DNA from 4 places in the Bacillus haimaensis genome. Region 3 is predicted to be linked to each of the others. Evidence: riboswitches for the same ligand, from Rfam matches in the RefSeq annotation. Region 3 holds a riboswitch; each other region holds the start of a gene.

Region 1 (7,682 bases), 430 kb from region 3:
TTTCTTCTTCATTTGTCTCTGATGTGATAAGCTCCCGTGAAACCTCGCCATCATACAATACATACATACGGCTCGTGATCCCCATTATTTCGGATGTTTCCGAGGATGCGTAAAGAACCGCTTTTCCGCGCCTTGCCAAATCGGCAATCAATTCATATATATCCTTTTTTGCCCCAACATCGACACCCTTTGTCGGTTCATCGAAAATGTACACATCGGCGTCAGTGATCAGCCACTTTCCGATCGCTATTTTCTGTTGATTTCCGCCGGAAAGGTGCTGGGCAATGGTATCTGGGGAGGGGGTTTTGATACCCAGACTCGTAATAAGCTCGCTGGCTTTTTTCCTTTCCTTTTTCCGATCTAAAAAGCTGAAAAAAGAAGTGAACGAGTTCAAGGAAGCAGCCGTTAGGTTCGTCGTAACCGTTTCAGCCACAAGGATCCCTTCTTTTCTTCTTTCTTCCGGAACGAGTGCTATACCCTTTTTCACCGCTTCATGAGGGCTCTTTAGCTGAACCTTTTGCCCTTTGATGAAAATGTCGCCGGATGTAACGTCAGATAGACCGAACAGTGTCTTGCAGAGCTCTGTTTTACCAGCGCCGACGAGCCCGGCAATTCCGATGATTTCACCCTCTGAGACTTTGATGGAAAGGTTATTCAGTTTAGTAGAGTCGGAGAGATTGCTCACTTCCAGCACGGTCTGCCCAAGCATGGCTGGTTGTTCCGGGAATTGCTCCTCCAGCTTCTTTCCAAGCATCTGTTCCACCACTCTATTTTGAGTAGTAGCCGTTGTCACTTCCCTGGACACAAGCTTTCCGTTACGCATCACCGTGACCTCCTCGCAGAGTTCAAAAATTTCGGGCAGCCGATGAGAAATAAAGATGATGCCAACATTTTGATTCTTTAAGTCTTCTATAATACGGAAAAGCTCCTTCGTCTCCGTCTGGCTTAACGGGGCAGTAGGTTCATCCAGAACCAAGAATCGGCAATCGGTGGCAATGGACTTTGCGATCAGCACCATTTGTTTTTCCGCGAGTGTCAGCTCGCTTACCAGCTTCTTCGAGGAAAGCCTGATGTTCAGTTTTTCCAGCACAAGGGATGCTTTATAATGCAGCCCCCGCCAATCGATGAACTGCCTATTCTCACGGACTGTTTTTCCAAGCATGATATTTTCCCCGACCGTCAAATAGGAAACTAGTGCGGTATCCACTTCCTGATAGACCGTCTGGATGCCAAAGTCCTGTGCATCCTTTGGCGTGCGGATGGGGAGGGGGGTTCCGTCAAGCGCAATTTGGCCGGTATAGTGACTGTAGGCTCCAGAGAGAACCTTCATCAGTGTGGACTTTCCTGCACCATTGGCTCCGATCAAAGCGTGTACCTTACCGGTTTCCGCTGTAAAATCGACCTGACTTAATGCTTTCACTCCCGGAAATTCGATCGAGATATCGGTCATTTGAAGAGTTTGTGCTGCCATGTCATGTCCTCCTTTCACAAAAATGAGACACTCTCTTCACTAGGATAAGAGAGTGCCCGATATACTGGCTACTTCTGATAATGCTCCTTCAGCACCTTCATCCAGTCCTCTTCAAATGCGGAGGAGGTTCCCCAGCCTTTAATGATATCTGCGAGATTCACCATATTGACGGCTTGATCCGATTTGCGAAGCTCCTCCTGGGAGATGAGGGATGCTTCGAGGTCATAGGTTTCCGGTGTTTCCTCGCCAGCGAGCTTCTTTGCAAGCAGACGCAGATTGACGGCACCAATCAGTTTCGGATCTACTGCAGCTGTATATTTCCATGGACTTTTATCCGCCTGGATTTCCTGAAGATCGGCATTGGATACATCGATTCCGTAAATTTTGATCTCGTCACGTCCTGCTTCCTGGATCGCGCGTGCCGCACCGATTGCGAAGGCATCCCATGTTGCAAAGATGGCGTCGATTTCCCCTTTTTTATGCTTATTCAGCATTGCAGCTACGGCATTCTGGGTCTGAACGGATGTATCAGCAGCTGCCACACCGAATCGCTCCACTTCCTTGATGCCGGGATTGCCGGAAAGCGTGTCCTTATAGACTGCGTTCCTTCTTACCATTGGAGGAAAACCGTCCACCCAAAGGTAAACAATATTTGCTTCCCCATTGAAATCCTTCACCAACTGATCTAGCGCCAATTTTGCAAGTGCTTCATCGTCCTGGGAGGTCTGTGTCACTCCTGCTACAGTTCCGACATCCGGATTGGAGTCAAACGTCACGACGCTTTTGCCAGCTTCCACCAGCTTCTTTACTCCTTCTACAGTCGCGGCATCGTCCCCGTGGGAAAGGATGACCCCATCATAATCCTGAGTGATAGCCTGCTCGATCGCATCGTGGAACTTCGCGCTGTCCCCGTTTGCGGTGAATACATCCACTTCAAAACCGAGTGCTTCTCCTTCCTGTTTGGCACCTGCCAGGAATTGAGCGGTATGATCATCGCCTCCGATTTTACGGATGACCTTGATTTTCGCACCTTCGCCTTCCGCAAAGCGCTCCGGTACATTTTCAAAAGATACCTTTTCCTTGGCTCCTGCAGTCTGTCCGGAATTCCGGAAGAACATCCTGTTAAAAGTAGTGATAATGATAGTGTTGCGGCAAAAACTGATTTCACGATTGATTTCTTCTTCATGCTCATGACTCCCCTTTAGGTTTTTTCTTTTTTTGGCCAGGGAGGAATCATAAAAAATAAAAAATAAAAAAACCTCCCTGAAAAGAGAGGTTTCACCGCAATATATATATCGGGATGCTCCTCTCTCATCTTTCAGAACACAGATATGTCCTGCAGGATTTAGCACCAATTCCATATGGAACGGTTGCCGGGCATCATAGGGCCAGTCCCTCCGCCACTCTCGATAAGAGAATACAACGTATATTCTTTTTTAAAAATTTATAATTATCACTTTAATAGGTTGAAGAGGTAATGTCAAGAAGTAATTTTTTCGAGAATTTGGAGAGTTTGCAAACTATAAACAGGAATTACTGGTACTGATTAAGGAAGAAGTTTAAAATCAATTTAAATGAGTGGGGACAAGGGACCTGTCCCCGGAAAGGAATGGTGAACATGGACGCTGAATCCTTTTTCTCCAACAACATAAAAGCTGCATTGAAGAATAGTCCGCCTGGTGAGTGGATGCCAAATATCCCGGAGAATTGTATTCGGCTGAATTCGGGATATCCTGCACCAGAGCTTGTTCCTGATCAGGAGCTGAAGGCGGCAGTGGCGCTCCTCCTGGACGAGGAGAGGGATTTACCTCTTCACTATCTAGGAAGTCCACGTATTGATAAGCTGAAAGAGCAGATTCAAGATAGATTGGCGGAGCGTGGAATGCGTGTTTCCAAAGAGGAGCTATTGATCACTTCCGGTGCATGCCAGGCGATAGATTTGGTTGCCCGGATCCTCCTTGACGAGGAAGCGGTCGTTGCAATGGAAGCACCAACCTATATGGAGGCTTTGGAAATATTCAAGAACTACACGGATCATTACATATCCATTCCGGTCGATGAGCAGGGTCTTCAGACTGATCTATTGGAAAAAGAGCTGGCAGAAAGAAAACAGAACGGCCTCGCTTTGCCGCGTTTCCTATACACCATCCCGACCTTTCAAAATCCTACTGGGACCACACTGACAGCAGACCGGAGAAAGCATCTGCTGGAGCTTGCCTCCTCCTACAATTTTCTCATAATCGAGGACGATGCCTATGGGGAGCTTGCATTCAACGAAAGCCCCGAAACATTGAAGTCGATGGACAAAGAAGGACGGGTGCTTCATATCGGATCGCTCTCCAAGGTCGTAGCACCCGGCATGAGGATCGGCTGGGTAGCAGCAGCGCGTGATTTCATTACAGCACAATGGTGGTTCAAAAAAGACCTCGATCATCCGTTTGCCCATAGCACAATGGCCACTTTCCTGGAAAACATCGACTTCGAGGAAAGGCTCGAGATGCTGAGGAGGACCTATCGCGAAAAGTGTGCGGCCATGCTCTCCGCCCTGCAGGCAATCATGCCAACATCCGTCACTTGGTTTGTGCCCGAAGGAGGCTATTTTGCCTGGGTGAGGATTCCGGGAGTCGATACCGCAGAAATGCTGGCAGAGGCCATGGCAGAAGGGGTAGCCTACATTCCTGGGAAGCACTTCTTCCTGGATCAGGCAGAAGGAAAAGAGTATCTTCGACTTTCATTTAGCTATGCGGAGGAGAAGGAGATAGTAGAAGGAATAAGGAAACTCGCGAAGATAGTCGGGAATCTTGCAAAATAAAGAAGAGGCCGTTCGAAAAGTCAGCTTCAATGGACTTTCCCGAAGGCCTCTTATTTCGTGATTCCTATTTAAAAAATATCATGCAGTTCCGTATCAGAATAGATGCTTATTAAAACGACGGCTTTCCCGTCTCCTATGTTTTTGACAAAATGGGGGACACTTGCGTTCCAGCTGAAGGAATCGCCTTCTTCAAGAATACTGGAGTCCTCCCCTTGTTCTGCAAGGATTTTCCCCTCCAATACTAGGTGACTTTCCTCTCCCTCATGGGCATTCGCCTCTCCCATGGAAGCACCGGGAGGGAATTCAACCATCATCATTCGTAGCCCGCCTTTGGACGTCAAATGCTCTATTTTCAAATTATTAAAAGTGGAGTAGTTTCGCTCCGCCTTTCTCACTACCCGCATATGCTGCTGCTTTTCCAATAATAGATAGGGAAGTGGAACTCCCAGATAATTCGATATCGTCTGCAGTGTGCTGATGGATGGAGAGGTGTTATTGTTTTCGACATTGCTGATAAATCCCTTTGAAAGGCCGGTGCCTTCACACATTTGAGCAATGGTTATTTTTTTTCGGTTACGTATTGCCCGAATTTTTGAGCCTATTTCCATTTTCTCACCTCTAAGGTTTCCTAATAAAAAACTTAATTCTATCTTAGCAAAAAAATGGTTGACAATCTAGAAGGCACCTTGTTATCTTATAAGTAACAAATGTTCATATTATGAAACAACAAACCTTTTCAAAGGGTTTTCTTTTTAACTATAAGTTTCTTAATATGAATATATTATTCTTAATAAATAACAAAAGGGGACGAGTGAACATGAAATCACCGATGATCTATGAGCTGCGTCAACCGAAGAAACTCGATTCGACTAAAAAATATCCAGCCATTTTCGTATTTCATGGCATTGGCAGCAATGAACAGAATATGCTGCAGCTTGTAGAAGGGTTGGAAGAGCAGTTCTACATTTTCAGTATTCGGGGACATCTTGAGCATCCACCTGGTTTCGCTTATTTCACGATACAAGGTTATGGGAGACCGCATCGGGAGGTATTCGATCAGGCGATTGTCAAGCTGACCAGCTTTATTGATTATGCGATCGAACAGTATCCGATTGACAAAGCGCAACTATACTTGCTCGGATTCAGTCAAGGAGCCATCCTGTCGATGTCACTTGGTCTGACACTTGGGAATCGCATCAAGGGAATTGTGGCGCTAAGCGGATATATTCCAGGATTCGTGAAGGATGAATATAAGATAGATCCGGTCGATCAGATGTCCTTATTGATTTCTCATGGGGAAATGGATCAGGTATTGCCTTTTGAGTGGGGAACTGCCGCTAAGGATTATTTCCAGTCGCTTGGAGCAGACATCACATTCCATCCATACCAGGCAGGACATACCGTAACAATGGAAATCCATCAGGCCTATATGAATTGGCTACTTGATTCACTGAAGGAGGAGAAGAAAGCATGATGCCATCTTTATTTATTGCACACGGGGCACCGTTAATTGCGATAGAGGACAATGAGTATACACAGTTTCTAAATCATCTGGGGCGGATGATGCCGAAACCAAAGGCGATTGTCTTATTTTCCGCCCACTGGGAGTCAAGGACTCAACAGGTGAGCCGTGTCGAGGAATATGACACGATATATGATTTTGGTGCATTTCCGGAAGCTTTGTTCCGAATTAAATATCCGGCAAAAGGATATAAGGAGATCACAAATGAAATGATGCATCTCTTCACGGACAAGGGTATTCCTTATGAGATGGACACAGAACGCGGTCTGGATCACGGGGCTTGGGTGGTTCTGAGACTGCTGTATCCAGATGCGGATATTCCGGTCATTTCGATGTCGGTCAACCCACATCTTACCCCTGAAGAGCAGTATAAAATCGGGAAATCCTTGGCGAGTCTGAGAGAACAGGATGTATTGATCATTGGCAGTGGCGGAACGGTCCATAATCTCACGAAGTTGGATTGGACGAAAGGCAAGGGGGAAGTGGATGAGTGGGCACTCGGCTTTGATGAGTGGCTAGCCCTTCATCTGGAAAAATGGGATACAAAAGCCCTGTTCCATTACGAAAGTTTAGCACCTGATGCGGCAAAAGCAGTTCCGCCTTATGGGAACGAACACTTTGTGCCAATCTTCTATGCGATGGGTGCGGCCGATAATAAACAGGAAGCAAAATTGCTGCATCGAAGCTATCGCTATGGAAATCTGAGCCATAGCGTCTGGCAATTTGGTTGAAAGTAAAATTTGAATGTGGAGGAATTGAAAATGATTAATAGATTAGAAGCAAGTACGTTCATGTTACGAGTAGTATTAGGAATCAGCTTTTTTGTACACGGATTGGATAAATTCCAGGGAGGGATAGGGAATGTAGCGGGATGGTTTGACAGCATCGGCCTTCCTGGCGGTTTTGCTTATGTGGTGGCACTGGTGGAACTTGTTGGTGGATTAGCGATGGTACTAGGTTTAGGGACCAGAATTGTCGCTGCTTTTATCTCACTTCTTATGGTTGGAGCTATTTTTAAAGTGAAACTTGCAGCTGGCTTTTTGAACGGATATGAACTGGATTTGGCTTTCCTTGCGATCGCCGTATTCCTTGCAATCAACGGCAGTAAAATGCTTGCGGTTGATCAGATGATTAGTAATTGGAAAGAGAATAGAAGCGAGAACAACCAAGCTGTGTAACCAGCTATAAGTGTCCTCGATGTGAAGGCAGGCAGGAAATGTTTTATCCTGCCTGCTTTCTATATGGAAAAAAGGAGGAAAAAACATGCCTATCATCCAAATCACCCTGCTCGAGGGAAGAGAACCGGAATTGGTGGAGCGATGCATACGAAATGTCGCACAAACAGTACATGAATCACTTGATGCACCACTTTCAACGATTCGTGTGTATGTGAATGAGATCCCAAAAAACTATTATGCGGTTGGGGATAAATTGAAAAGCGAGGAATCCAAATGAACACCAGAAAGCTTGCAGAGCTGTTGATAGAAGCAGAAGAAAGTAGACTTCCAGTGTCCTGTCTGACCGATTCGTTTCCTGATTTGGATGTCACAATGGGATATCACGTGCAGGATGAACTGATAAATATAAGAACGCATGAGGGGCATGAAAGGATCGCCTTCAAAATGGGGATAACCAGCCTTGCCAAGATGAAACAGATGAATATCAGCGAGCCTATCTACGGAACAGTGTTCGACTATATGCAGCTGCCGAACAAAGGGGAAATGGCCATTGAGGAGTTGATCCATCCAAAAGTGGAGGCGGAGATTGCCTTTATTCTTGCCGAGGATATTGAAGGACCGGGTATCACCGGTAAAGAAGTGCTGGAAAAAACGGCTGGAATCCTTCCGGCGTTTGAAATCATTGATAGCCGTTACAAG
Region 2 (7,682 bases), 1.4 Mb from region 3:
TCGCTGCTACTCCTGTTGTTTATTGCCATGCCGATAAAATATGGTCTGGATATTCCGGAGGTGGTAAGTGTAGTAGGGGCAATCCATGGATTCCTTTTCATCACCTATCTTTTCGTCATTGCCTATGTAACGTATAAAGTCAGATGGTCGTTTAAATGGATAGCTGGGGCAGTAATCGCAGCGTTTATCCCTTTTGGAAATATTATATTGGACTCCTATCTAAAAAAATCCACTCTAGTAAACTGACCCTCCATCTCGGGGGTCAGTTTTTTGATGCAGTTTGTTATAGATTTCCGTTTCAATGACTTATAATGAATGCAGATATAATCATCAAAGGGGTTGTCGTATTGAAGCTTCGTCCTGTTTTATCGATTTTTGCATTTTTTTCGTTGTACAATATATTCGTTTACTATCTTGGGTGGAATGTGTGGATCTGGGCAAGCACGGCTTTTCATTGGGAACACCACATCCTTTTTAGCATCATTGTAGCAATAATCGCGTATTCCTATATTCTCGGAAGGCTGTTGAAGCTACTTAGTTTCCTCTCCATCATCGGCTCCTATTGGTTTGCGGTGGTGCAATACGGTCTACTTCTTTTCCCTATAGCCAATTTAACTGTATTCCTGCTGAAGTGGAGTCCATTATCAGAAGAAGCTGCAATCATTTGGACCGGAAATGTTACTTTGATCATCTTCATGCTGCTCATGGCATTAGGAATGTTCAACGCATACAGTCCGGTAATTCGAAGCTACGAAATCTCTATACCAAAAAAGGTGAAAAACCATAAGGAACTGAAAATCGCTGTAGCATCTGATATGCATTTTGGAAAGCTATCCGGTAGGGCACATGTGAGTCGGCTCGTAAAAACTGTGGAAAGTATAAAACCGGATTTGATCCTGCTTCCTGGGGATATAATTGATGATGATCCAAAACAATTTGTACGGAAGCAAATGGGGGCGATTCTGACGAATATGCATGCACCAATGGGGATATACGGTGTACTTGGCAACCACGAGTATTACGGAAGGGAAATTCCCGCATTTTTAGAGGAAATGAAAAAGCTAGATATCCAGATTTTGATGGATGAAGTAATTCAAGTCGAGGATAGCTTTTATATATTGGGTAGGAAAGATAAAACAGATTCAAGAAGGAAACTCATAAAAGACTTAGTAGAGAACCTGGACCATAATCTTCCCATCATCGCCATGGATCATCAGCCGACCCAGTTAATGGAAGCAGAAGAAAGCGGAATTGATATTATTTTGTCTGGTCACACCCACAGAGGGCAAATGATGCCCAATCACCTCATTACCAAAAGGATGTTCGAACTGGATTGGGGCTACCTGAAGAAAAACAGCTTACATGCTATCGTTTCCTCGGGGTTCGGTTTTTGGGGACCGCCGATACGAATTGGCAGCAGATCAGAGGTAGTGGAATTAAAAGTGACCTTCTTACAGGAAGATTAGCTTGAAGTAAATAGACTAAAATGGGTCTATTTTTTTTACAAACGATAATGAAGTATAATGAATCTGTTGTAAATAGAAGAAAAATGAGGGTACAGCATGAAAAATAGTTTTAAAGACTTCCAATTAAGTGAAGAGATAGTTAGCGCTCTTGAAAAATTAAGATATACCGTTCCTACGGAAGTCCAGGCAAAAGTTCTTCCCAATGCTTTGGAGAATAAAGATCTCGTCGTGAAATCACAGACAGGCAGCGGTAAAACAGCAGCATTTGGCATACCGCTTTGTGAACTTGTAGAGTGGGAGGAGAATAAACCTCAAGCACTCGTTCTGACTCCAACCCGGGAGCTTGCAGCTCAGGTCAAAGAGGATATAACGAATATCGGCAGGTTCAAGCGGGTTAAAGCCACTGCGATCTATGGCAAGCAGCCATTTGATAGGCAGAAGCTGGAGTTGAAGCAAAAGTCTCATGTGGTGGTGGGAACACCTGGCAGGGTGCTCGATCATATGGAAAAAGGGACGTTTGATGTGGAGCGTTTAAAGTATCTTGTTATAGATGAAGCGGATGAAATGTTAAATATGGGCTTTATTGATCAGGTGGAAGCCATTATCCAAAAGTTGCCCACCGATAGGGTGACGATGCTATTCTCCGCGACATTACCAGAGGATGTCGAGCAGCTTTCTCATAAATATATGAAAACACCAACTCATATTGAAATTCAAGGTACAGGTATCACAACGGATAAAATTGTTCATGAAATTATAGAAGTTCAGGAGAATGATAAGTTCTCTCTTTTGAAAGCTGTTACAACAGTGGAGAACCCGGATAGTTGTATTGTTTTTTGCAGAACTCAGATTCAGGTGGATGATGTATATCGTCAGCTAGATCGCGCGGGCTATCCATGTGACAAGCTGCATGGAGGTTTGGTGCAAGAGGATCGTTTTGCTGTTATAAATGATTTCAAACTAGGGAAATTCCGCTATCTGGTAGCAACGGACGTTGCGGCACGAGGGATTGATATCGCAAATGTTTCTCTTGTGATCAATTACGACCTGCCGATGGAGAAGGAGAGCTATGTTCATCGAACAGGAAGGACGGCTCGTGCAGGAAATTCAGGAAAAGCCATTACCTTCGTTACTCCATATGAAGAAAAATTCCTCGCAGAAATCGAATCTTATATTGGATTTAAGATAACGAAAAGAGAAGCTCCAACTAAAGAAATAGTTTTTCGGGCAACATCTGAATTTGATATGAAAATAAATACACGCCCAACTATTAAAGAAGCAAAAAGTGCGAAATTGGACAAGGATATTATGAAGCTCTATTTCAATGGTGGAAAGAAAAAGAAAATCAGAGCGGTCGACTTCGTCGGCACCATATCCAAAATACAAGGAGTGGCTGCTGGTGACATAGGCATCATCACCATTCAGGATAATGTCTCCTATGTTGATATTTTGAATGGAAAGGGTCCGATTGTGCTAAAAGCGATGAAGCACACCACGATAAAAGGAAAAATGCTGAAGGTCCATGAGGCTCGACAATAATTCTTAGTTGACAAATCGGGATTATCGGGTTTATGATGGTCATAACAAATTACTTTTTCCTGACATAACTTAATAGCGTAACTTATCCAGAGAAGTGGAGGGATTGGCCCTATGAAGCTTCAGCAACAGATTCGAATAAGGAATACTGTGCTAATTCCAGCAGGCAGCAATGCTTGGCAGATAAGTTGAGGTCTCTTTTTTCTTTATAAATCCAACCTCTTCTTGTCTCAGACGGGAAGAGGTTTTTTGTATTTATTCATTTAAGGAGTGATGAAAATGGGAGAAATTTTGAAAAATGCGGTTGAAAATCGACGGTCGGAATTAATCAGTAAGCTCCTCTATTTCCGTGTATTCAAAAAGGAGGATCAGCACCTGTATGAACTGTCCTTAACAGATTTGGAACAGGAATATAAAAAATTCGACCATTACATGCATCCCCATGATGACATGGGATCGATCCAGTGGGTTAGAAGAAAGTAAGGGGAGAAAGGGGAAGGAACTACAAAAATAGGGTTAATTTGCAAGACAGCCGAATATTCTTTGGGGAGAGCCTATATAAGGGGGAACCAAAAATGGCTGAAACCCAAATTGTATCCTCACTTACAAAATTTGTAGATGCACTCCCTATTCCTCCAAAATTAGAACCAGTAAAAAAAGACAACACTTACACCTATTATGAGGTAACAATGAAGGAAACAAAGCAATCCCTTCACCGCGATCTCCCCTCGACAACGGTGTGGGGATATGAAGGAATATTCCCTGGACCGACCATAGAAGTCGACTGTGGGGAGAAGGTATTCATCAAATGGATGAATGCTTTGCCAAAAAGGCATTTGCTTCCAGTGGACTTTACGGTTCATGGTGCCCATAAAGATGTTCCGGAAGTCCGAACAGTTGTTCATGTACATGGTGCAGTCGTGGAACCTGAAAGTGACGGGTACCCCGACTCATGGTTCAGTGCAAATTTTGAACAGGTTGGCCCCACATTTACACAGAAAATCTACCGGTACGATAATTACATGAATTCCTGTACGCTCTGGTACCATGATCACGCACTTGGTATTACCCGCCTCAATATATATGCTGGACTCGCTGGGATGTATCTAGTACGAAGTGATTTCGAGCGTTCCCTGAAACTTCCCTCATCCGCCTATGATATTCCTCTTATCATCCAGGATAGATCCTTTCGACCGGATGGTTCTCTCTACTATCCGACGCAACCGGATGAACCGGTATCAGGATTGAAAACATCTGTAGTACCGGAGTTTTTTGGTAATACAATCCTGGTCAATGGGAAAGTATGGCCATTCTTGGTAGTAGAACCTCGCAAATATCGTTTCCGAGTAGTCAATGCTTCCAACAGCCGCTTTTATCGAATAAAACTGGACTCAGGACAGCTCATGTATCAGATCGGAACGGATAGAGGTCTGATGGATCATCCGATTGGCATCAGATCCATCACTCTTGCACCTGCAGAAAGAGCAGATTTAGTCATTGATTTTACCAACCTCGAAGGAACAAGTATCGTCATGACCAATGATGCACCGGCGCCGTTTCCGGAGGGTGACAAGGAAATTGAAATGAGAGATATGATGAAATTTATCGTGAAACTGCCACTTAAGCATATTGACACCAGTGTTATCCCATCCTACTTGGGAAATTTCCCAAAACTCCAAACAAAAGACGCAGCATTTAAAAGGTTTTTGACATTGGATCATACAATGGACAATTATGGTCGGGAAATTATGCTTTTGGATAACAAAGATTGGGATGCTCCAATATCGGAGAAACCGAAACTCGGGAGTACGGAAATCTGGTACTTGATCAATACAACAGAGGATACCCATCCCATCCATATTCATCTAGTAGATTTTCAAATCCTGGGACGAAGGAAATTTAATGTAGAACGTTTTACACAAGATCGAGTAATCGAGTATATGGGCCCACCTATTCCGCCGGAACCACAGGAATGCGGGAAAAAGGATACAGTCAGGGCAAATCCTGAAGAGGTAACAGAAATTATCATGAATTTCGGCCCATACACGGGACTATATGTGTGGCATTGCCATATGCTAGAACACGAGGACTATGAGATGATGAGACCTTATCTTGTTATAAAATAAGCTTTGGTATGAAGAGAATGGCGGATAGATCATGGATAGTGAAAATAAAATACTTATCGGGTCATGGATACAGGCTGTAGGTACAGTCCTTTCCGCTGTAAGCAGTACCAGATTCCTTGTCAGAGTGGAGGAGCAGAGTGAGGGCTTAGACATGGTTGGAAATGTGCTTCAAGCTACAGGTAATGCATTGGAAGCGGACGGGCAGGAAGGATACACGATTGGAAAAATTGGCAATGGAATTCAAGCCATCGGGAATATCACGGTTATTTCTGGTCTGTTAATAGAGGAAGATACGATTATTAGAGATAAATTGTTTATCAGTGGGAACCTGCTCCAAGCTCTCGGTGGAGCGGCAGCACTTAGAGATGAGTGGGATGGACCAGATGTCGATACCATGGCCATCATCGGAAACCTCCTTCAGGTTATCGGGAACTCGCTACAGGCAATCGGTGGTGCAAATGAGATAAAGACTGGGGAAAGTGAAAGCATTGAAGCGATTATTAATACGGGCAGTTGGATTCAAGCAATTGGTTCAGTTATTCTTGCTATAGACATTACCAAAGAGCAGGCAAATATCAAATAAAAAAATCCCAAAGGAGCGTTAAACTCCTTTGGGATTCCTTTTTGACGTTTCGTTTCCCTATACACCAATCGATTCTTCAATATTAATTTGTTTCAGATAATCAGCCAGCAATTCAGGGGCAGTTAAATAAATCAGACCATTTCCTTCGAGACTCTTAGGGTATCCTAATGGAATGGTACGCTTCACAAGCTGTGCATATAATTCAGGCTCGGTAAGCTTGCGTTCAAACTCGCTTTCGGACAAATTTTTTACCAGGGAGAGGGCGCCTGCTACGTGTGGTGCTGACATGGATGTACCACTGAAAACAGCGTATCTGCCTCCGGGTACCGTGGAAATTATCTTTTCTCCTGGTGCCACGACGTCCACTTCATTATTGGAATTGGTGAAATAGGACGATTTGCGCTGAAGACTCACTGCCCCAACCGAAATTACTTCATTATAGCCTGCCGGATAAGAGAATTCCTCCGTAGAATGCTTTCCATCCCCCTCATTTCCTGCAGCACATACAACCAGGATCTGATTATCCACTGCGGACTTGATTGCATCATGAAGCTCGGGAACATCTATAGGTCCACCAAGTGACATGGAAATGATATCCACTTTCTGAGAAACTGCATATTCTATTGCTGATGTTACCCATTCATAGGAGCCAGAGCCTTCCTCTCCAGCAAGCGCTTTTAAAATCAGCAGTTTAGCTTCTGGAGAAACACCAATTACACCGGATGCGGCATTAATGGCAGCGATGGTTCCGGCAACATGTGTGCCATGTCCGTTATAGTCGGTAATCCTTTCAACGTCGCCATTATCATCATCGGTAAAATTCCGACCTGCTATGATTCTCCCTTCCAAATCCGGATGAGAGGTATCGCAGCCGGTATCAATGACTGCTATGACAGTATCTTTTCCTTTAAAGCCTCTATTCCAGAGAGAGGGAGCTTGTATCATCTCCACTCCTTCGGGAATTTGCTGCGCCTCAAACAATTGATTGTCAACTTTGTACGGAATTAAGTGAACCAGCTTTTCCATTACAACGCCTCCTAATCATTATTTAAAAAAGGTGAGACAAGTTACTTTCTGAAAATTCTACCAATTTCTAATAGAAAGTTCAAGTGCCAAAAAGACTACATAAGACTTCTTCTCATCTCAACAATCATTTTCAATGGTCGTAGCTCCAATAAGCCTCAAGTCTTATCTTAAAATATAGCTCAGGCTCGTTATAGCAATCCTTGAAAGCAGATAAGATAGAGACATGAAAGGAGGAAACACAGATGAAAAAATTTGGATTGTTATTAGTAGGGGTAATCGCGTTCTTCGTATTACTGGCGAATATTGGACCGTTACTCGGGTTGGCCTTAAGCTTGGTGGTTTCCTATTATGCGGTGAAGGAGTTTATGAAAACCGATTCCACCGCCAACAAGGTACTTTGGGGAATCATCGGTTTCATCGCCATTGGATTCTCGATCGCGAATGTCCCGGCCGTACTAGGACTTGTAGCAGCGTACATTTTATATGTCGTCTATAAAAACTGGAACAAATCGAAAGACTCGATTATCGAAGCGAAAGAAAGCAGTGATCCATTTACAAACTTTGAAAAAGAGTGGAACGCACTAAACAACAAATAATTAAAGGAGTGTTTGAAAATGAGTTTATTTACTAGGATTAAGAATACTATCGCAGCGGATTTCCATGAAGCACTTGATAAAAAAGAACAAAAGAATCCAATATCCATGCTTAATCAGTACTTAAGGGATTGCGAGAAAGAAGTTGAAAAAGTACGACTGTTAGTGGAGCGTCAAAATATCCTGAAAGATGAGTTTGTAAGAGAATATTATCAAGCTACCCAACTTGCGGAAAAGAGAAAGCATCAAGCTGAAATAGCTTCTAAAGCTAACGAATCGGAGCTCTATGAATTTGCTGTAAGAGAGTATCAGCAATATGAGGAACGCGCAAATCAGCTGAAGATTTCCTTAG
Region 3 (7,682 bases):
CACTAAAGCCAGATTGCAATATTCAATTCCCGTGCATGACACTGCATGACCGATGAAGGAATTCGGATTGATGGAAATGCGCTCGAAAATCGGCTCCTTCAGCAGTGCCTCCACGTTTCCAATAGGAATATTCGGAATAATCAGATTCTGTGAGTTGCAGGTACGGATCTCCCCATTTCCATATTTTCCAGAGATCCTCGCGAGTTCGAACACCTCATCGGCATCGAGACGTCCAACCGGTACATTGAAACCGAGGAACTTCAATCCTCCCTGCTTCTGATCCTGGACTCCGTAGAAATAGCCAGCATTCCATTCTTCCTTTGGCTCCACGCCCTTGGAAGGAAGTGGACCTGTGTATTCCAGTAGCTTTTCCTTGAACTTTTCCGCCCCCAATCCGCGACAAGGAATTTCAAGCGGGCGAGATGGCGCTTCTCCCGGTAGCCGAAATCTCGGAATATCGTCGTAACTGCAATTGCGACTTCAAGCGTCCGCTCCGGTTCCACAAACACATCAATCGTTTCTGCCAGGAAAGGTCTCGAAGATAACCCGCCACCCACTTTCAAATGGAAGCCTATCTTCTCCACCCCATCTATCACCTTTGTTGCCGGTGTAAAAGAAACACAGTTTATTTCCGCGTTCGAAGCATTCTTTTTGTTCGCGCTGATCGACATTTTGTATTTTCGAGGAAGGTTCGAGAAATCCTCATTTTTCTGAAAGAAGTCATAGACCTCTTTTACAATGGCGCTCGTGTCAAACAGCTCATCCGGATCAAGGCCTGTGATCGGATTTCCGACAATTGTTCGCGTGATATCGCCGCACGCCCCCGCACTTGAAAGCCCAACCGCTTCCAGACGATTGAAAATATCCGGAATCTGTTCAATCTCCAGCCAATGGAACTGGATCGCCTGCCTGGTCGTAATATCAAATACACCACGACCGTAATCTCTGGCAATGCCTGCAAGCGTCTCGACCTGTGCCTTTGTAAGGATCCCCGATGGCACATTCACTCGCATCATGAAATAACCGTCCTCTTTCGGGCGCTGCAGATAGAGTCCGGCCCACTTGAATAGATCCCACTGATTCTCTGGGATGGATTCAAAACCGTTTTGCGCGTAGTGCGGGATGTCATCCAGAATACGCAGCCCATCCTTCTCGAGCTTCGCCTTCTCCGTCTTGTTCAACTTCTCGTTTTCTGCCCAATGCTTTACATATGCCAATCTGTTCCCCTCCTAGATAATTTTCTGTAGTCGCAGGTAGTCAAGAATGGTCGTTACCGACTCTTCCACACTAGAACGTTCGGAATGGATGGTGATCTCCGCATTTACCGGTGCCTCATAAGGGGAATCGATTCCTGTAAAATCCTTGATTTCCCCGCGGCGCGCTTTGGCATACAACTGCTTCGGATCTCTTTTTTCACATTCCTCAAGCGGACAGTCGATAAAGACTTCGATGAATTCCGCCTCTTCAAACAGCTTCCGGACCTGTTTCCTGTCCGCCCTAAACGGCGAAATGAAGGCGGTCGTGACAATCTTCCCGCTGTCGACGAAGAGCTTCGCCACCTCCCCGATACGCCGGATGTTTTCATTGCGGTCCTTTTCCGTGAAGCCAAGATCCCGATTCAATCCATGCCGGACATTGTCGCCATCAAGTACATACTCATTGATGCCCTGACGGTACAGCTCCTTGGATACGGCATTGGCGATGGTGGATTTTCCGGAGCCGGACAGGCCTGTAAACCAGAGCACAATGCTTCCGTGTCCGTTCTGCACCCGGCGCTCCTCTTTTGTAATGGCAGTTTCATGCCAGGTGATGTTCGTTGCTTTTGTCATAGAATAGTTCCTCCTTATACGGCCGCTGCTTTATTGAGTCCTTCGATCAGTACCTCGATTACTTCCTTTCTGCTGAAGGTGGAAGGTGGCAGCTCGCCTGAACGCAGCATCTCCCTTACCTTTGTCCCTGATAAAATAACCCTGTCTACATAACCATGCGGGCAGGTTTTATCCGATGCCATCCCTTCGCACTTATTGCAGTAAAAGCTATGTTCGAAAAATAATGGCTTGATGCCAAGCTCCTCTTCGGTAAAATTGCTGAAAATATGCTGTGCATCATAGGTTCCGTAATAATCGCCTACGCCTGCGTGGTCACGGCCGACGATAAAATGCGTGCAGCCGAAGTTTTTTCTGGCGATGGCATGGAAAATAGCTTCCCTCGGTCCCGCATAACGCATAGCTGCAGGGTAGACCGCCAATTGAACACGGTCTTTCGGGTAATAGTTTTCCAAGAGGACCCGATAGCTTCTGAGCCTGACGTCCGCCGGAATGTCATCGGATTTTGTTTCACCCACCAACGGGTTGAGGAACAGTCCGTCGACCGTTTCAAGCGCCGCCTTCTGGATATACTCATGCGCGCGGTGCACCGGATTTCTCGTCTGGAAGCCGACAACTGTTTTCCAGCCCTTCGCCTCAAACAGTGCCCGCGTTTCTTTCGGCTCAAGCCAGACATCTGCTGCAACACCCTTGTCAGGCTTCCTTGTCAAGGTCACCTCTCCCGCCACATAAATATCGCCGCGTTCAAATAACCGCTTGACGCCGGGATGTGCATGCTCTTCGGTTTTGTATACTTCTCTCGCCTCCTTGGATAGGTCGGGTTCATACCATTCGGACACCGTGATCACACCGTAGATTTCCTTATTGTGTGTAAGTTTATAGGTCTCGCCTTTTGATAGGCTTGCTGCAACTCCTTTTGTCACTGGCAGGGTAACTGGAACAGACCAAACGGTGCCAGTTGCGAGACGCAGCTTTTCCACTACCGATTCGTAATCCGCTTTTCCGAGAAAGCCTGTCAACGGACTGAAGAGGCCGACCCCGATCAGCTCCAGGTCGCTTAGGGCGATGGCGTCTATTTCAATCTCCTTTTCTATAAGACTCGTATCATAATTTGGATGATAGGCCTGCACGAGTGTGCCGCCATGTGGTGTTGGCAAGGACATATTATTCAACCTCTCTTTTTTAAAATTAATCTTTACTCGATACCGGGATTGCCTGCGCCGTGGCACGAAGCATTAAAAATCTCACCCCGAACACGGAAACGAGCACGCCAAGCATCGCAATGACCGGATACATATTCTGTTCGATTAATAGCTGAATCAAGGTGTAGGACAGCACCATCGATAAAACCGGGGAAACGACCCAGACTACCAGCAGCTGCACGACAATATCCTTTTTCAGCACCGCTCTTCCCTGTTTCACAAAACCGATCCCGATTATGGACGAAGTCGTAATCTGGGTGAGTGGGACAGGTATGCCAAAAAGGGAAGCAACTGTCACAATCCCCGCTCCTGTCCCTGAGATAACACAGCCTTCCTCCAGCTTGATCTTCGTGATTTTCTTGCCATTCGTCTCCAGCACCCGCTGACCTAAAAGCAGTGCTCCCACCGCAACAAACAATCCTCCCCATAGAATTCCTTGATTTGTGTCCATGATGCCTGCCCCGACAAGCGGACCAACGGCATTTGCGACATTATTCATGCCTGCCGAGAAGGCTTCGAACACGCCCATCAAGACAACCAGGACCGATAAGACCGGGACCGCCCTTTTGGACTTCACCCATTTGTCTATGAATCTATGCTTCAGCATCCAGCCAGCCGCAATCGCGATGAAGAAGGCGACTACCGGAGTAAGGAGCCAAAACAGTACAATCCAGGCAAGCTTTCCGGCAAAGACAGATTGATAGACGATTCCTGCACCGACTACCGCCCCAACCGTCACTTCGCTTGTGGACAAGGGGATGCCGAATAGATTGGCTAAAAATAAAGATAGAGCTGCAGACATTATGACAATCAGCGCCACCGCAACGGTAAACGTACTTTGCGGTACAATCCCGCTTCCCATCGTTCTGACCACCTCGCCGCCACCGAGCCACGCTCCAAAGAACACGGCGATTCCACATAAAACCAAAGCTGCATTTCTTTTCACAACGCCTGACCCATAGGCAATTCCCATGGATGCTGCCGCACCGCTCGCTCCAATATTCATGGCGAAAAAAAGACCAACGATGACGGCTATGGTAACTAGCATGCTTCTTCCTCCTTTAACCTCTGCCCATCTCTAATTTGTATGAAGGCCACATTCCGTTTTTCCGCTGCCGACCCAGCGCCCTGCCCTTGAGTCCCCTCCGTCGCCGACCGCCTGCGTACAGGGAAAACAGCCGATGCTCGGATAGCCATGGTCATGCAACTCGTTAAAGGGCAGATCTTGTTCGCGGATGTGCGTCCAAACGTCCTCCCACGACCAATGAATGAGGGGACAGATTTTGATGTTCTGGAACTTATCATCCCGATTCAGAAAATCCGTCTTTGCACGAGTCGGCGACTGGTCCCTTCTAAGGCCGGATATCCAAGCCTCTTTTGGGGTTAGTGCTTCCTTTAGCGGCTCCACTTTCCTTATCTGGCAGCATCGTCCCGGATCTCTTTTCCAAAGTGCGGTTCCGTGAGCAGCAGCCTGTTCCTCCAATGTGAGCGCAGGCTTCCTTTTTTCGATTTGAAGATCTGGGAACCGAGCTTCTATCTTCTTAATTACCTCGTAGGTTTCCGGAAAGTGCAGCTCGGTGTCCAGGAACACAATCTGTGCATCCGGCTTCACCTCCTGTATCAGGTCAATCAGGACCATCGCCTCCGCCCCAAAGCTTGAAGCATAGACAATTTCGTTATCCTTGTAGGTGTGGTATGCCCATTCCAGCACTTCCTTTGCACCTTTTGTTTTGGTCTCCACCGGAAAAAGCGAAACTTCTTTCCAATTCTTGAACGTTATCTTCTCCGTCATCTGTTTTGCTGCTCCTTTCTTGTCCACGAAAAAAGGCAGCCCTCCTGCATATGTGTACATGCAGGGGGACCGCCTCTAGTTTGTCTAGTCAGCGCCTATTGTTTTTTCTGAAGGCGAACCTTCTCATTTTTCTCGATTTGAATGACTTTTCCATCCTGTACCACCAAGGTGATAGATCCGAATTTCACAGATTGCAGCATTCTTTCCAAATGAACCATGACATCTTCCCATTCCGCCGATTTCAGATTGGCCCGCCTCCTCTATTCAAATGCTCCAACGCCTCCAAGGGGGGAAAGCGCCAGAGCTGGACAGTAAGCAAACTTGGGTCTTGAAAAATAAAAAACGCCTCTCCCATTTGGAAAAGGCGCATATACTAAGAATGCTGCACCTTATCTTCCAAAATGGGTATCCATTTTGCTGGAATTGGCACCTTGCTTACAGCAGGTTGCCGGGCTTCAACGGGCCAGTCCCTCAGCCGCTCTAGATAAGCGTCTATTATTGTTTGTGCGATGTTAGCTACGTTTGTTACTGCTTGATATTAAAATTAATCCTACCATACACATATGAATTGTCAACAATGTTTTTGCCTATTTTTTTGAATTTTTTATTTTTTGGGAGGATGGTCCTAGACTTGTCGATTCCCCTCTATGCAAAAAAGCTGCAGAAGTAAAAACACCTGCAGCTTTTTCTTATATACACTTATTCATTTCAATCTCTTTGCGCTTTTCCGTCACCAGTACATCCAAGTGGCGATACAGGTTGACGAATTCGCCTGGCAGCAGTCCGCCGTACTCTCCGTCCAGGTTCAGCTGCATTTTTTCATCCGTATGGACTTTGACACGGTTGGCTTTTGTGTAGATCACATGCGGATCCTTCACGTGCTCACCGCGAAGAGCAAGCGTCGCGACACGAATAAAGTCGGCGATGTTTGCTTTCTTCAAAATGATCAAATCAAACATCCCGTCGTTCATGCAGGAGTCCGGTGCAAGCTTCTCGAATCCACCGACAGAGTTGGACAGTGATACGAGGAACAGCATGATTTCTCCTTCAAAGACTTTTCCATCATATTCAATCTGAACATTGGTCGGTCTGATCGAAGGCAGCATTTCCATACCCTTAAGGTAATAGGCCAGCTGTCCGATGATCGTTTTCAGCTTGCTTGGTACCTCGTAGGAAAGCTCGGTCATTTTCCCGCCGCCTGCGATGTTCATGAAGTATTGATCATTTGCTTTCCCGATATCGACCGGCATTGGAACTCCGTTTGCTATGACATCGGCACACGCGATGATGTCATCTCTCGGCAGGTCAAGGGCGCGCGCAAAATCGTTGGTCGTTCCAACCGGGATGATTCCTAGCTGTGGACGATAATCCTGTTCCGCAAGTCCGTTGACCACTTCATTGATTGTTCCGTCTCCACCAGCCGCGACAACCAGGTCATATCTGCGTTCAACCGCAAGCCTTGCAGCCACCGTCGCATCTCCATGTCCGGTAGTAGCATGACAGGATGCTTCATATCCAGCCTGTTCCAACCTCACTAAAACCTCTGGCAAGTGTTTTTTAAACGCTTCACGCCCAGATGTTGGATTATATATTACTCTCGCTCGTTTCATTTTCCCATCATCCTATATTTATATTTAAACGCTTCTATATTAATTTCTATCGATGTATACTAGCACTCATACTTGAAGTCACTCTAATTTAACTATAATTTCCAATCGAACCTGGGTCAACCTCAAATTGACCCCAGATAACATATTAGCCTATTCCCTGCATCAGATGCAATAAAAACGAAAATTGCGAGAACCGTAAACTTTGTAACAAAAAGGGCCAGACCCCAAGCAGTACTACATTCTGTAGCAAATTCCTGCCGGGGTCTGGCCCTCTTTACAAATTTTTTATTCCGCTCGCTTATTTCTGCTCTTCCACGTTTGTTTCTTTTTTGTCGGTGTTTTTTGGTGTGCTGATTTCGTTTGTCAGGCTGTCGATGCTGTTGCGGATGTTGCCTTTGCCTGAGAAGTTTTCGATCAGCTCTTTTACGTCGATGCCAGATGATGCTTTCAGGGATTCCTGAAGCGTGGACATCAGGTTCGTTGCGTAGCCTGTGATTTTGTTGGCACCGCCGTTTTCACCGCTGCTGCCAGTGTCAACAACCGTGATCTTGTCGATGTTACCAAGTGGAGCTGCCACTTGCTTCGCGTATTCAGGAAGCATTTTGATGATCATATCCAAGATAGCCGCTTGACCGAACTGTTCGAATGCTTCTGCGATCTTTTCCTTCGCTTCCGCTTCTGCAAGTCCCTTCAGACGGATAACTTCCGCTTCGGATTCCCCTTGCGCTCTTTGTGCATCGGCTTTTGCGATACCATCGATACGGATCTTTTCCGCTTCCGCTTTTGCCATTGCCTCGATACGGTATTTGTTCGCATCCGCTTCGGCCATTTGCTTCGCCTTGTCTGCTGCCGCTCCCTGTTCCACAGAGTAACGGTCCGCATCGGCTTTCTTCTTCACTTCGGAATCATACTGGCGCTCACGACGCAGAATCTCTTTTTCCTCAAGCTCAATCTGCTTTTGACGCTCGATGATCTGGATCTGCATTTGCTGCTCCGTTACTTCTTGCTTCGCGCGCGCTTCCTCAAGGTGGTACGCCTGGTCGGCACGTGCTTTTGCGATATCCTGCTCTCTGCGGTACTCCGCGATTTTCATTTGGTTCTCTTTTTCCGCTTCCGCGATTTCCGTCGCACGCTCAAGCTCTGCACGCTGTGCATCCTTTGCAGCTTCTGCACGTTTGATACGTGTTTCTTTGTCCGCTTCTGCAGTCGCAATATCCGCATCACGCTTCACTTGCGCGATACGTGGCTTTCC
Region 4 (7,682 bases), 560 kb from region 3:
ATTTTTGTAACTTTTGTGTCCACATTAAACACCCTGTTGGTTTCCGTTCCAGGGGTTCGCTTTCCGCGGGGCGGTGCTTGAGCCTCCTCGGCTTTCGCCTGCGGGGTCTCAAGTCTACCGCCATCTCCCGCAGGAGTCTCACCCCTTGCACTTCAACCAACAGGAGCGACCCCATAAAATCCCACACCTACACCAGTGCCTGGCCCCTCCATCCACCACCCAACCTCTCTCTCCCCCAAACAAAAAAAGAGGGGCCTGGCACTACTCAGCACCGCCCCACTAAAAATAATTTCCCAAGTAGCTCCAATTTCCCTATCCTATCCCAATACCTCAAGCACGGCTTTGGCGACGCCGCTGTTGATGTTGGTGTCGGTTTCCATATGGGCTTTGGCTTTTACGCCTTCTGGGGCATTGCCCATTGCTACGGCACGGCCTACTCTTTCGAACATGGAGACGTCATTGTAGTTGTCGCCGATTGCCATTGTGTCTTCCATGGAAATGCCACGCTCGCTAGTGAAGACCGACAATGCTATACCTTTTTGGGCTTCAATGCTTGTGATCTCCAGGTTGTCCTTACCGGAGGAGCTGATTGCCACATGCCCTGTTTCAAGGAGCTCGCTTCGTGCCGCCTCTAGTCTTTTCTTGTCCAAAGAGAAGGCCAGCAGCTTGAAAATGATGGTTGATTCGTCTTTCAGAATTGGATCAAAGCTGTCAACGAGCTTCGTTCGGCCGTCTTCCATTCTTTCCTTTGCTGCCTTCAGCACTTCCTCATAGTCGTTTTCCTCGTTCACTGACATGAAAATGTCCAAAAGGGTGGCAACCGCCTTGTCATAGTCCTTGGAGTAAGTTCCGCTTTGCGTGTAGAGCTCAAAATACACTTCATGTTTATCGAGGATCTCAGCAAGTTCCAGGACTTGTTTGTTCATCAAGGGATTGATGGCTACAACCTCCCCCTCCATCGAACGCACTTCCGCTCCATTGACACAGATGATCGGACTGTGTATGTCCGCTTCTATCAGGACGTCCTTCGCTTCTGCATAGGACCTCCCAGTGGCAATGACAACTTCTACGCCATTTCTTTGTGCTACCTTTACGGCCTTTGCATTTTCTTCGCTTACTACATGATTATTATTTAATAACGTTCCATCCATATCGATTGCAATACATTTTACCAATCCGTTCACCTTCTTATTTATGTCTTGAATCCTATCCTATAGTATTCCTTCAACGAATTTCAAATATTATACTGCGAAAGTAATTTGCTGACTATTTTGAAAAATATAGATTTATTGGCCTGTAAATGGTAAAATCGGAATTGATAAGGGTATTATAAAAGGTTTAGGCGAGGTAGAATGCTATGAGAATTTCCTCAAAACATATCGGTAAAATCCTAATAGATGACATCTTTTCTGTCTCAGGAAATCTTTTGTTGAAAAAAGGCACTATCTTGACCAAAAAGCATGTAGAAAGTCTGCAGAATCATGACTACTATTTTGACCAGCGTCTGTTGGTGGAGCAGCCGCATCACCTTTCCAAGGATTATTTCCAGCATGTGAAAAGTATTTATCAAAATAGTGTCTGTGCGTTTCAGACTATTTTCTCGAAAATGGAGCGGGAGAATCTGCCGCCATTGGAAGAAATCCATCAGATGCTTGCCCCTTTGGTGGACAAGCTGGTCGAGGATCCGGTATTCATTCGATATATTGAACAAGTAAAAAGCTATGATAACTATACATATTCGCACAGCCTGAATGTGGGCATATATGCTTCCCTGATAGGAAAGATCATGGGCCTCGACAAGGAGAAGATCAAGCTCCTAGGTCAGATGGGTCTGTTTCATGATGTAGGAAAGCTATTGATAGACAAAACCATTCTGCAAAAGCCCGGACGTCTGACAGAAAGTGAATGGAACGAGATTCAAAGGCATACGACTCTCGGCTACGAACTTTTGCGGAAGAATAAAACGATTGACCCGCATATCTTACAAGGGGCATTGCTTCATCATGAGCGTCTTGATGGCAGCGGCTATCCAACTGGGATAAAGCATGAAAGGATTCCTTATTTTGTACAGATACTTTCCGTGGCGGACATGTATGATGCTCTATCGTCCGAACGGAGCTACCGGCCAAAACAGAATCTTTTTGTCACAAGCAAGATCCTGATACAAGAAGCAAGCTATAATCGCATCAATCCTGCTATCGTTTATCCTTTCGTCCGATACATTTTCTCCAATCATATTCGCGATGAAGTGCTATTAAACAACGGTAAGCTTGGAGAAATCATTTTTATCCATACGGATGAGCCCCATCTGCCAATCATTAAAATCGATGATCATTTTATCGATCTCAGAAAGCATAAAGAACTGGAGATACTGGATTTTGCCAACTAAAGGCATGTCCGGTATCTTTTTTTGGTTTGTTTTCATTGGTTTTAGGGAAAGTAATAGGGAAAACTTTCACCTCTTCCAATAACTACCTTTGAAAAATAGTAGAAATGTATTAAAATAACTAACGTTGCATATTTACGCATAAGGAGAATCTACATTGAAAACTACACCATCTTTTCGAACAATTGATATTTTAAAATTTCTTATTCCGTCTTTAATCGGGATTCTGTTATTCATGTTCCCTATTTCATATAAAGGTGAAATCACGATACCTATCGCGATTCTTTCGGGGCAGCTGCAGGATCTTCTTGGAGGCACCATACCATATATCATGACAGCCATCATTACCATCACTGCCATTGCGACTGTCATTACAAAGCTCGCGAAGCCTTCTTATACGAATCAACCTGGCTTCTTCAACTCACTCTTGAATGTTTCCTTGTTCTGGACAGTGACACGCATTTTCGGAATGGTTTTTGCCATCATGACCCAGTTCAAGCTTGGACCAGAGGCTGTATGGAGTGACGTGACCGGAGGACTATTATTATTTGAACTGCTACCTATTCTATTAACTGTTTTCCTATTTGCAGGATTATTTTTACCTCTGCTTTTGAATTATGGACTATTGGAGTTCTTCGGAGCTTTGTTAACGAAAGTCATGCGACCAATTTTCACTTTACCGGGACGCTCTTCCATCGACACATTGGCTTCCTGGCTTGGGGATGGGACCATCGGGGTGCTATTGACGAGTAAGCAATATGAAGAGGGCTATTACACTAAGCGCGAAGCAGCGGTAATCGGAACGACCTTTTCCGTTGTTTCCATTACATTCAGTCTGATCGTCATCTCCCAGGTTGGCCTGGCGAAAATGTTTGTCCCTTTCTACGCAACGGTTGCACTATCTGGGCTGGTTGCTGCCATCATCATGCCGCGTATTCCTCCACTTTCCTGGAAGCCGGATACGTATTACAACGGTGAGGAAAAAGAAGAGAAAGAATTGATTCCAGAGGGTTACACACCATTAAAATGGGGTTACTCCCAGGCTGTGGAACGTGCTGCGAAAAATAGAAGCATCAGCAAATTCTTCATCGAGGGCGGAAAAAATGTCCTCGATATGTGGATGGGTGTCGCGCCCATCGTCATGGCGTTCGGTACAATCGCCCTTATTCTAGCGGAGAATACGCCGTTGTTCACTTGGTTGGGAGTACCGTTCATTCCGCTGTTGGAGCTCTTGCAGATTCCTGAAGCGAAGGCGGCATCGGAAACCATGATGGTCGGATTTGCCGATATGTTCCTGCCTTCCGTATTAGGTGCGGATATCCAAAGCGAACTGACCCGCTTCGTAGTCGCAACCGTATCCGTGACACAGCTCATCTACCTTTCCGAGGTCGGTGGCGTATTACTGGGATCCAAGGTACCCGTATCATTCAAGGACCTGTTCATCATCTTCATCCTGCGTACATTGATTACGCTGCCTGTCATTGCAATCATGGGCCATATCTTTTTCTAAAAGAATAATGAAAAAGGTGCCAGACCCCGTCTGGCACCTTTTTCTTATGCTCGTTCCAGCTCCGCACCAAGCAGTTTTGCCAATTGGAGCATGCCGAATTTCCCTGCCACTTTTTCGGCATCAGCATTGTAGTTCGTATTCGTGTTGACGTCATAGGTGTAAATTTCACCATTTGCGTTTCGGATAAATTCGATTCCGGCAACCTGGATGTTGTTCTCCTTAAGGAATGCCTCATATTTTTCAATGATTGGATCTGCAAAATCCTCGACAATGCGAAACTTTGGCTTCTCTTCCACTTCTTCCCCGACAGGACAGAACAGATCGCCTATCTGGCAGGCATCCGCCGGGCAAAGTTCAAAGCCTTCAGACGTATCCACCCTCACCGAATAGAGGAACTTACCACCTACAAACTCGCATCTCGTAATATAGGATTCCGGTGACTCGATATACTCCTGGATCAGCGTGATCCCATCAACCGGTTCCTCGAAGGTCGGACCGTACAAATATTCCTCGAGGCTTGCCGTGGATTGAAAAAGCTGGACTCCCAGCCCTTTTCCGGCGCGGTTGTGTTTCGTGATGAACGCCTCAGTTCCCAGTTTCTTTGCCGCCTCGATAATATTGGTTTTTCCAACTGCCGCAATCGTCCTCGGCGTGCGGATCCCCTGCTTCTCAAGTGCCGTATACTGATTCACCTTGCTCAATTCAAGCTGAAGCGCACGGCTGCCGTTCAACACTTTTCGGCCATGATGCTCTAGCCACGAAAGCACTGCCCCCGTCAATTCCGGTGCAAAGCGGTGGTCCCTTGTGTGGGAGGATGCACTCATTCTGTTATAAAACACCCCTTCAGGTGGCGCATCAACCAATGGCACGAGCCCTTCGTCGAGATGCCACTCTTCAAATGGCAGGTCCAATTCTTTTAATCTATTGGTCAAATGGTCGGTCCATTCTTTGTTTTCATGCAAGATATATATCTTTTTCATCGTATCTTCCTCCAATTTCTTCAAGTCTCCTGGTTTGAATGTGCTTTATGGTTGAGCAAGCCGTTCCCCTTGCACAAGGGGCATCACTTTTTGGGCAAAGCGCTCCATTTCCTCCAGCTGCGGGGAAAATTGCAGCAAGAGCAGGTCCACGCCTGCTTCCTCATACTCTCTTATTTTCTCAGCAATCTGTTCCGGCGTACCGATCAGGTTTGGCCGCAACCCTCTATTTGATACCGAATAGTCCTGGAGCTGGATCTGCTGCTCAAGCTGTGACTTACTGGTGAAATCCTTGAAGCCAGCATAGGCATCGGACTCCTTCACATCTGTGATTCTAGCAAGCTCCTTTTCCGCCTCTTCCTCTGTATCGCGGCAGATGACATAGGCGGCCATCCCGAACGACTGAAAAGGATGGTGCTCCGTATTTCTTCTGCGCTCTTTCATTTCCTCTATTTTGCGGGCGACCTCTTCCACCGTTCCACCATGCATGACGTACGCATCACAATAGGAGGAAATAACCTCTTTCCCCTTCGGACTCTCGCCCCCTGCATAGAGGATCGGATTCGGTCGTTGCACAGGCTTCGGAAAAAGCTTCGTTTCCTTAAGCTGATAGTACTTTCCGTCATAGCTGAAGGAGTCCTCGCTCCAAAGCCCTTTCAGCACATCAATAAACTCTTTCGTCCGTTCATACCGTTCATCATGCTGGGTGAAAATGCCGCCATACTGCCGCGCCTCTTCTTCCCACCAGGCAGAAACGACATTCAAGGTAAGGCGGCCATTGCTGATATGATCAATATTCGCAATCGCTTTTGCCGCAATCGCAGGATTATGGAAGCCTGGACGAATCGCAGTCATGATCTCGATCTTCTCCGTCACAGCAGCAAGTGCCGCAGCCGTTGACCAAGCCTCTAAGCTATCCTCTTCCGGGCCCTTTATATCATTTAAAAATAACTCTGCAATCAATGTCGTGTCATAGCCAAGCTTTTCCGCCTGCAGAATGACCTTTTTTGCGTAATCAAAGGTCGGCGGCATCTGTTCGTCCTCTACATTTCTCAACCATCCGCCAAATATCGGTAACCAAAAACCAAACTTCATCCCCTATCTTCCCCTCGTCTTTACTTTTCCGGCAAATAAAAAAACTTCCTCGATAAGAAGAAGTTTGGAATGGGAACCCGTCCATCTACTTATCTGCCAAGAACAAATTGTCTTGCTGGAATTAGCACCTGCACACACCTGTGCGGTTGCCGGGTTTCATCGGGCCAGTCCCTCCACCTCTCTGGATAAGAAAATAACTATTAATTTAGATAAATCCTATCATGAAACTCAGGATTAAACAAGTCTTTCGGATGGCTAAATATGTCTGTAGTATGCTATGCGGGAAGCGTAGGAGATATGTTGTTGGTTGTTTGGTTAATTTAGCCTTTTGGACAGTTTGAATGATGCAGGCGGCTAGGAACGATGTAGAACTTTGGCGAATATTGCGTTTCGTGCAAAAGACAACCATTTTTGTGCGTAAATTTGATTTTTTGTGCATAAAATTAATTTTTTGTGCATATATTAATATTTTTGCGCGTAAACCATTGTTTTTTGTGCATAACGTCAAATTCGGATCCGTTAACCTTTGAAAATAGAGCCAAAAAAGGCCACCTGCCGCGTTTTCTACGACAAGTGGCTCCCTATAAAGTAATTAGTTTACGTCTTTCTCGAAATTAGGCGCATGCAATCCAGCCTTTTCGAATGTTGCTCCGATCTTCTCATGGAATGCTGCAAATGCCGCTTCCATTTCAGTGAGGTCTGCATCGGGCTTTAATGTTGCCGCTCGCTCCTCGAAATAAAGTGCCAGCAATTCAACGGATTCCTTCATGTCTCCCTGTAGCTCTTTGCTTAAGTCGGAAGGGATCTCAAGTCCGCGAAGCTCGTTTGCAATTTGTTTGCTCGAGGATACCGCTTGTTCCTGCAGGGCTGCATCCTGGGATTGTTCATATGCTGTAACCGGCTCCAAATTTTCGCGGATAGTTTGAATCATTTCCATTTGAAGGCCTACTAATGCTGTAATCTGCTTGCTATCGTTATCATTATCAGAAGCTGCACTTGCTTCCGTTTCTTTTGATTCAGATTTATTTTCAGTGTTACACCCTGCCAGAACAGCGATGCTTAGTAAAGCTGTCAATAGTATGCTCATCCATTTTTTCATTGTATAGGTTCTCCTTTATTGTCCGAATTAGTACGGTACATAGTTTACTTCTTTTCTAAATGGATGTATACAAAATCCACGAAAGAAAGATTATTGCGCTAATAAATAATTTTCTCACAATAACACTTTTTGCAAATAAATGTACTTTGTTAAATTTAGATGATTGTTGAATCTTTTACTTGCATTGTGAGAGGACATCTCTTACAATAGAAAAATGCAAACGGTTGCACTAAAGTTACATATAATTGCATAAAAATGAATTCGTTTTCAAGTTTTATATACTACTAATGAAGAAAGAAGGCTGTTAATATGAAGAACTTTTTGTCTTTTGATTTTTGGCAAAAATTCGGGAAAGCGTTGCTAGTCGTAGTGGCAGTTATGCCAGCTGCTGGTATTATGATTTCCCTTGGCAAGTTGGTTGGCATGACGGGTGGAGACATCGTGCTTGTGCAAACGATTGCAAGAGTGATGGAGGATATCGGTTGGGCCATCATTACCAATCTGCACATCCTATTCGCTGTAGCGATCGGTGGATCATGGGCGAAGGAACGTGCTGGCGGTGCGTTCGCAGCATTGATCGCATTCGTATTGATCAACCGTATTACCGGAGCTATT

Evidence for each region. Region 3 has a riboswitch for S-adenosylmethionine ahead of ABN702_RS18310 (YezD family protein). Riboswitches for the same ligand answer to the same signal wherever they lie in the genome.
Region 1: another riboswitch for S-adenosylmethionine. It lies ahead of ABN702_RS16190 (sugar ABC transporter substrate-binding protein); the one in region 3 lies ahead of ABN702_RS18310 (YezD family protein).
Region 2: another riboswitch for S-adenosylmethionine. It lies ahead of ABN702_RS01930 (Fur-regulated basic protein FbpA); the one in region 3 lies ahead of ABN702_RS18310 (YezD family protein).
Region 4: another riboswitch for S-adenosylmethionine. It lies ahead of ABN702_RS21115 (LLM class flavin-dependent oxidoreductase); the one in region 3 lies ahead of ABN702_RS18310 (YezD family protein).

Annotation. Positions count from the first base shown of each region.
Region 1 is NZ_CP158164.1:3,164,930-3,172,611, reverse strand. Features, by position in the region: gene ABN702_RS16195 (sugar ABC transporter ATP-binding protein) at 1-1,471, opposite strand, end outside; partial or broken gene ABN702_RS16190 (sugar ABC transporter substrate-binding protein) at 1,540-2,657, opposite strand; SAM riboswitch class I at 2,780-2,887, opposite strand; gene ABN702_RS16185 (PLP-dependent aminotransferase family protein) at 3,090-4,283, shown strand; gene ABN702_RS16180 (cupin domain-containing protein) at 4,352-4,891, opposite strand; gene ABN702_RS16175 (alpha/beta hydrolase) at 5,101-5,757, shown strand; gene ABN702_RS16170 (DODA-type extradiol aromatic ring-opening family dioxygenase) at 5,754-6,536, shown strand; gene ABN702_RS16165 (DoxX family protein) at 6,567-6,983, shown strand; gene ABN702_RS16160 (tautomerase family protein) at 7,069-7,260, shown strand; gene ABN702_RS16155 (2-keto-4-pentenoate hydratase) at 7,257-7,682, shown strand, end outside.
Region 2 is NZ_CP158164.1:422,556-430,237, forward strand. Features, by position in the region: gene ABN702_RS01915 (DUF3817 domain-containing protein) at 1-246, shown strand, start outside; gene ABN702_RS01920 (metallophosphoesterase) at 312-1,466, shown strand; gene ABN702_RS01925 (DEAD/DEAH box helicase) at 1,563-3,005, shown strand; SAM riboswitch class I at 3,085-3,192, shown strand; gene ABN702_RS01930 (Fur-regulated basic protein FbpA) at 3,282-3,485, shown strand; gene ABN702_RS01935 (multicopper oxidase family protein) at 3,578-5,128, shown strand; gene ABN702_RS01940 (DUF6944 family repetitive protein) at 5,160-5,711, shown strand; gene ABN702_RS01945 (S8 family peptidase) at 5,769-6,737, opposite strand; gene ABN702_RS01950 (flagellar basal body rod protein) at 6,980-7,333, shown strand; gene ABN702_RS01955 (PspA/IM30 family protein) at 7,352-7,682, shown strand, end outside.
Region 3 is NZ_CP158164.1:3,591,891-3,599,572, forward strand. Features, by position in the region: partial or broken gene ABN702_RS18285 (nitrite/sulfite reductase) at 1-1,217, opposite strand, end outside; gene cysC (adenylyl-sulfate kinase) at 1,230-1,829, opposite strand; gene sat (sulfate adenylyltransferase) at 1,844-2,989, opposite strand; gene ABN702_RS18300 (anion permease) at 3,015-4,076, opposite strand; gene ABN702_RS18305 (phosphoadenylyl-sulfate reductase) at 4,107-4,820, opposite strand; gene ABN702_RS18310 (YezD family protein) at 4,916-5,038, opposite strand; SAM riboswitch class I at 5,207-5,311, opposite strand; gene ABN702_RS18315 (diacylglycerol kinase) at 5,510-6,430, opposite strand; gene ABN702_RS18320 (SPFH domain-containing protein) at 6,729-7,682, opposite strand, start outside.
Region 4 is NZ_CP158164.1:4,154,792-4,162,473, reverse strand. Features, by position in the region: gene ABN702_RS21135 (Cof-type HAD-IIB family hydrolase) at 318-1,175, opposite strand; gene ABN702_RS21130 (HD-GYP domain-containing protein) at 1,358-2,389, shown strand; gene ABN702_RS21125 (YjiH family protein) at 2,622-3,896, shown strand; gene ABN702_RS21120 (ATP-grasp domain-containing protein) at 3,941-4,876, opposite strand; gene ABN702_RS21115 (LLM class flavin-dependent oxidoreductase) at 4,922-5,968, opposite strand; SAM riboswitch class I at 6,055-6,160, opposite strand; gene ABN702_RS21110 (hypothetical protein) at 6,561-7,067, opposite strand; gene ABN702_RS21105 (PTS transporter subunit IIBC) at 7,377-7,682, shown strand, end outside.